DNA from 2 places in the Streptomyces sp. B21-105 genome. Region 1 is predicted to be linked to the other one. Evidence: riboswitches for the same ligand, from Rfam matches in the RefSeq annotation. Region 1 holds a riboswitch; the other holds the start of a gene.
What was found. A riboswitch is a leader RNA that binds a small molecule or an ion and turns the genes downstream of it on or off. The one in region 1 is predicted to bind cyclic di-AMP.
Positions count from the first base shown of each region.

Region 2: linked by a shared signal. The riboswitch ahead of QA802_RS06050 (C40 family peptidase) and the one ahead of QA802_RS19995 (M23 family metallopeptidase) in region 1 are both predicted to bind cyclic di-AMP.

Region 1 covers NZ_JARUMJ010000001.1:4,454,438-4,457,637, forward strand. The annotation lists gene QA802_RS19990 (aldo/keto reductase) at 1-206, opposite strand, end outside; gene QA802_RS19995 (M23 family metallopeptidase) at 387-1,436, opposite strand; cyclic di-AMP (ydaO/yuaA leader) riboswitch at 1,446-1,612, opposite strand; tRNA gene QA802_RS20000 (tRNA-Met) at 1,917-1,990, opposite strand; gene QA802_RS20005 (dihydrofolate reductase family protein) at 2,086-3,200, opposite strand, start outside.
Region 2 covers NZ_JARUMJ010000001.1:1,407,176-1,410,375, forward strand. The annotation lists gene QA802_RS06040 (ATP-dependent Clp protease proteolytic subunit) at 1-599, shown strand, start outside; gene QA802_RS06045 (hypothetical protein) at 606-911, shown strand; cyclic di-AMP (ydaO/yuaA leader) riboswitch at 1,407-1,577, shown strand; gene QA802_RS06050 (C40 family peptidase) at 1,581-2,054, shown strand; gene QA802_RS06055 (ATP-binding protein) at 2,131-2,622, opposite strand; gene QA802_RS06060 (helix-turn-helix domain-containing protein) at 2,835-3,200, shown strand, end outside.

The DNA of each region.
Region 1 (3,200 bases):
ACGGTCTCGGACTCGCCACCGCTGTTGCCCTCGACCCACGCGGAGTAGGAGTCGGCGGTGTCGACGAAATTGCCGCCCGCGGCCGTGTAGGCGTCGAGGACGGCGAAGGAGCCCGCCTCGTCCGCCGTCCAGCCGAAGACGTTGCCGCCGAGGGCGAGCGGGAAGACCTTGAGGTCGGAGGAGCCGATGGTGCGCAGAGAAGTCATGCTTCGTCTCAACGGACGCGGCAGGCACGTCATTCCACGCGTGACACGAAGAACAGAAGAACAGGTGAAGAACAGGCGGACAACCGGCAGCCCTGGCGTCGGGGTGGCCGTCAGGGCTGCCGTCCCTCGATGTTCCCCAGGCCCCCTAGAGGGACGACTCAGGCCTCCTAGAGGGACGGCTCAGGGGTTGAGGCCCTTGCTACGCAGCCAGGCCGCCGGGTCGATGCCCTCGGCGTTGCCGTTCGCGTGGACCTCGAGGTGGAGGTGGGCCCCGGTGACGTTCCCGGTGGCGCCCACACGGCCGATCACGTCACCGGTGGCGACCTTCTGGCCGACGCTGACGCTGATCGACGACTGGTGGCAGAACCAGATTTCGGTGCCGTCGTCCAGGGTCAGGATGGTGCGGTAGCCGTAGGCGCCGGCCCAGCCCGCCTCGGTGATGGCGCCGGTGTGGACGGCCTTGATGAGCGTGCCGGTGGGCGCGGCGAAGTCGAGTCCGGTGTGGTAGCCGGAGGACCACAGGGAGCCGGCCTGACCGAACGTCGAGGTGATGGTGTACGAGGAGGTCGGCAGCGTGTACTGCTTGGCCAGCTCGGCCAGGCGCGCTGCCTCGACCTTGGCGGCGGCCTCCTCGGCGGCCTTCTTCTTCGCGGCGGCGGCCTTGGCCTCCGCCTCCTTCTCGGCCTTGACGACGGCGTCGGCCTTCGCCTTGGCGGCCGCGGCGGCGGCCTTGACCTCGACCTGGGTCTGCTGAGACTCGGCCTGGGCCATGATCCGGCTGCGCAGGGCCTCGCCGGCGTCGGCGACGCTCTCCTTGGTGTCGACGGCGGCCTCGGAGCCGAAGCTCGACAGGGCGGGCGCGGCTTCCTGGGCGGGCTTGTCGTCGGAGATCAGCGAGCCCACGCCCGGCAGGTCCGGCAGGTCCGCAAGGTTCGGCAGGTCGGGCACGGAGATGGAGACCGGGGCCTTGCCGGTGTTGGCGCTGGCCATGCCGCCCGCGCTGACGGCGGCGATGACGCCGACGCCGAGGACGGTGGAGCTGCGGGCGAATCCGCCGCCGCGCTGCTTGGCGACGCGGTGCTTGCCGCGTGCCGGGCGAATGGACTCCGCGGTGGGGTTCCACTCCTCCCAGGGGCCCTCGTCGGTGCGGTGGCCGCCGTAGCCGAAGGTCTCGGTGGGGGGCTGGGCCGGCGCGTACGGGGCCTCGGGGGCAGGCGGGTTGGACGCCACGCGGGCGCACTCCTTTCCTTCCGTCGCCTACCGGGTTAGCTGACGGGTTCGGAGCGGGAAGGTCTCCTACGCGCGTATACCGGCCGTGGACTCTGCGAGTTCACGGAGGCTTCCGCGTGATTCACCCCAAGGTGGTGGTTCCCCGGTTCCCTTGCGGGATTCGGCGCGTGCGCACGGAGCCGACTCTGGTGCCGGCTGGGACGGCCGCGCTGCGTTATCGAACGTTAATAGACCCGGGGGTGCGTTTCCAAGCTGTTCTGCTTGATCAATAACATTTCTGGCCTGGACTTTCTGGCCAGCAGCGGCGAAAAACGGGCGAGTTGACCCTCGTTCAGGACGCCTCACCCGTCACCCGCGTGGACACGGCGGCTCAGACCCGGCGCACAGGGCGGCCGGACGGTCACGAAGAGCGAGGACGGGCCACCGGGGCGAACGCACCGAGGGCCGGAACCCTTTCGGATTCCGGCCCTCGGCCTTCAGTAGCGGGGACAGGATTTGAACCTGCGACCTCTGGGTTATGAGCCCAGCGAGCTACCGAGCTGCTCCACCCCGCGTCGTTGTGACTCCAGTGTACGTCATCCGGGGGACGCCCAGCACCAGGCTTTGTCGCGCCCCCGCCGCGACCCCGGCCCGGGTCCCGGCTGCGGCCTCACACCAGGTGCCGGTTCGGGGCCTTCGCCCGCTCCTCGTACTCCGACAGCACGAGGACGTCGACGCCCGCGGCCGCCAGCAGGCCGGTCCCGTCCGCGCTCGTCACGAAGGTGTCGGGCTCGCGCCACGCCGTGACGACCCGGCGCACGCCGGCGTCCAGGATGAGGCGGGCGCACGGGGCGGGGCGGGAGGAGCGGCGGGCGCAGGGCTCGAGGCTGCTGTAGACGGTGGCGGCGGCCAGCCGGGGGTCGGCGGGGTCGAGCCCTGCGAGCGCCGCCTCCTCGGCGTGCACGACCGGGTCGCCGGCCTCGCGGGAGTGCCCGCGTGCCAGCTCCGTCCCGTCGGCGGCCACGATCACCGCGCCGACGCTGAACGCCGTGTCCGAGGGCGGGCACTGGGCGGCCAGCTCGCAGGCGAGAGCCAGCCAGTGCCGGTCGGCGGCGGCGGCGAGCGGCCCGGTGCCGGGGGCGGTGGGCTCGTAGCGGTGCAGGACGACGTCCTCGATGCGCCGCGTCTCCACGAGCCGCAGCCGTCCGCCCTGGTAGGCGCCCGGCCCGAAGAGGCGGGGCGCGTCCGGGTCGCCCACGAACAGCGGGGCGAGAACGAGCTGGAGCTCGTCGGCGAGCCCCTGCTGGAGCAGCTGGGTGTGGACGGTTCCGCCGCCCTCGACCATGAGGCGCCGGACGCCGAGCTCGTCGTGGAGGTGGGTGAGGAGGCGGCGCCAGTCCAGTTCGGGGCCGAGCGGGACGACGTCCGCGGCGACGCCCAGCGCGCGGGCCCGTTCGGCGCCCTTCTCGGTCGTGTAGACGGCCTTCTCGCCGCCCGTGTGCCAGAAGTTCGCCGCCGGATCGAGGTCGCCCGAGCCGCTGACGGTGACCTTGAGCGGGTAGGCCGGCCGTCCGGCGGCGACCCGGGCGGCGCGGCGCTCGGGGGAGTTCACGAGGAGCCGGGGGTTGTCGGCGCGGATGGTGCCGGCGCCGATGAGGATGGCGTCCACGGAGGCCCGTACCGCGTCGACGCGGTCGAAGTCGGCTGGACTGGAGAGCAGCAGGCGTTCGGACGTGGTGTCGTCCAGGAAGCCGTCGAGGGAGACGGCGGCGGACAGCAGGACGT
Region 2 (3,200 bases), 3.0 Mb from region 1:
TCACCGAACGGACGAGCTCGGGACATCGCACGATGGATCCGTACGCGAAGCTGCTGGAGGAGCGCATCGTCTTCCTGGGCGCCCCGGTCGACGACATCTCGGCGAACGACGTGATGGCCCAGTTCATGTACCTCGAGCACAAGGAGCCGGACCGGGACATCGCGCTGTACATCAACTCCCCCGGCGGTTCGTTCAGTGCGATGACGGCCCTGTACGACACGATCCGGTTCGTCACCTGTGATGTGTCGACGACCTGCCTGGGGCAGGCGGGCTCGTCGGCCGCGGTCCTGCTGGCCGCGGGAACGCCGGGCAAGCGGTTCGCCCTGCCGGGGGCGCGGATGACGATCCGCCAGCCGTCGCTGCCCGAGCCCGTCGAGGGTCAGGCCAGCGACCTGGCCATCCAGGCCGAGGAGCTGGCACGCACCCGCGCGAGCCTCGAGGAGATGCTGGTCCGGCACACCGGGCGGACGCCGGAGCAGGTGACCGCGGACATCGAGCGGGACAAGTTCCTCACCGCCCAGGAGGCCTTGGAGTACGGCCTGGTGGACGGGATCATCCCGAGCCGCGAGACTTCCGCCGGCGCGCTGGACGGGAGGTGAGCCGCGATGGTGCCCGAGCTGCCGCCGCTGCCCGCGCTGACCCGCGCGGAGGCCGAGCTGATCGACGGATACCTCGACGTGGTCGACATGCTCGGCCGCATCAACCCCGCCCACCACGGTGACACCTACCGCGGACTGCGCGCCGCCCAGGCGCTGGTGAGCAAGGCGACCGCGCTGCGCGACGCGCTGACGCGGATGCACCAGCGCGGTGAGAGCGAGTTGCACGCGCCGACGCTCGCGCGGGCGCTGCGCGTCCTCGACGGGGAGCGCCGCACGGCGCGCGTCACGCTGCCCCCGCTCTCCGACGGCTGACCCGGGGCAGCGTCGGTCCCAACAGTTCGACTCCGGTCCGGTCCGGACGGTTCGACGTTGGCTCGGCTCCGGTCCGGACGGCTCGACGTTGGCTCGGCTCCGGTCCGGACGGCTCGACGTTGGCTCGGCTCCGGTCCGGACGGCTCGGCTCGGACGTGACGATCGGGCCGGAGCCGAAACGACCCAGAAGGCGTACCCCCGTTCGGCAGAGCGTCCACTGCTCCCGCAGACGCCCCCAGGTTGCACGAAAGGGCGTTCCTCGAGCGGAAAAGGAGGCGTCACCGCTGGTGGGAGGCCCTGAGATACCCCGGCACCTGATCGTCCGTCAGAGTGTTCACCCGAACGGGTGAGTGGTGAGTAACCCCACAAATCCTCGGTTCCGTTGGGATTTTCGGACATCCGTGAGCCAAGATCCCTGACTGACGACAAGCCCCCGCCACAAGCGGCGGGGCGATCCGGGTGGACGCCGAGTCCTGCCGCCTCCCGGATGACCGGTCGACAGGAGTGCATCGGCAGGAGTGGAGGACCCAAGCACGACGGGTCGCCGGAACGGTCACGCCATGACCGGGCCGAGCAGCCCTTGGGGTGAAGCCGCTGACGCGGCCGGGCAACTTCGCCAGCCCGAATCCGACAGGTCATCCTTCACAGGCGGCTGACGAAGGGTTGCGCATGACTGCGCTCAATCGTGTCCCGTCGCTCATGGCCCGGGCCGGTACGGCCTCGGCGTTCGCCATCGCCGCCGTGGGCGGCACGGTCGTGGTACCGGGGCTCGCCTCCGACGCCGCGGCCGCCACACCGGCGACGAAGGCGCTGCAGATCGCCGCCTCCAAGAAGGGCGCGCCGTACAAGTACGGGGCGACCGGACCGAAGAGGTTCGACTGTTCGGGGCTCACGCAGTACTCGTTCAAGAAGGCGGGCAAGAGCCTGCCGCGGACGGCGGCCCAGCAGTACAACAAGACGAAGCACATTTCGGCGTCCAGCCGCAAGGCGGGCGACCTGGTGTTCTTCCACTCGGGGCGGAACGTGTACCACGTCGGGATCTACGCCGGTCAGGGCAAGATCTGGCACTCGCCGAAGACCGGCGACGTGGTGAAGCTCCAGAAGATCTGGACCAAGAGCGTCTGGTACGGCCGGGTCCGCTGAGGCCCGTGCGCTGATCCTCCGGGCCCGCAGGGGCCCGCTGAGCCTCCCGGGGCGTGCACGGCGTCCTGACGCGCCTTCACCGCCCCGGGAGCTCACCACCCTCCGCCGGAGCCGCCAGAACACCGGCGGCCGCGGCCGGCTCGACCGCCGGGACGGTCCACGGGAGCTCTACGATGACCGTCTTGCCGCCCTCCCGGGTGGGCCGCACTCTGAGCCTGCCGCCGGCCTCCGCGGTCAGCCAGCGAACGATCACCATGCCTCGGCCGTTGTCCTGCTGGACGGCGGCCGGCAGTCGTTGCGGAAAGCGCGGGTGGCTGTCGGTGACGCCGATGCGCAGCTGTTCGTCGCGGTCGAGAACGAGGTCCACCGTGAAGGTGGGCGACTGACCGAAGGTGTGCTGTACGGCGTTGGTGGCGAGTTCCGAGACGATCAGACGGACGGTGTCGGCCGCCTCGGCGTCCGCCGGCAGACCCCACTCGCCGAGGATGCCGGCCACGAAGGCGCGGGCCGTGGAGACCGAGGCGGGATCGCTCGGCAGAGTGAGGGTTGCTTCCAGGTGATCTGCCATGGCGACGTCGTCCCTTTCCCACGGGACCGGAGCCCGACACGGGTGTGGATGGTTCGAGTACGGTCCCGGACTGGTGCTTCTTCGCCAGACTGCCATCACCACGCCGGTCACGGTGGCGATCCACCAAGATGTGCATATATCTGTCGCCCGATGCGGTGAACTCTGCGACGGCAGAGCGTATTTGGCCGACCTTCAGGAGTGAGGAGAAGCCCGTGCGGCACGGACCGGCGGTGCGCCGCCGCAAGCTGGGCGCCGAACTGCGCACTTTACGCGCCCAGGCGGGCCTCACCAGTGGGGAGGCGGCCCGGCTCGTGGGGTGGCACCAGTCCAAGGTGAGCCGTATCGAGACCGGTACCAGTGGATCGAAACCGGCCGATGTGCGGTTACTCCTCGACGCCTATGGAGTGACCGATCCGCAACTGCGGGAGCTGATGCTGGCATTGGCGGACCCCGAGGTCGGCGGTGGCCGCGACCACTGGTGGCACGCCTACCGCGGGGTGCTGCCGCCCGCCTATCGGGACTTCATCAGCCTGGAATCCCAGGCCGGCGCGATGCGCACCCTGGAGACGACCGTGGTG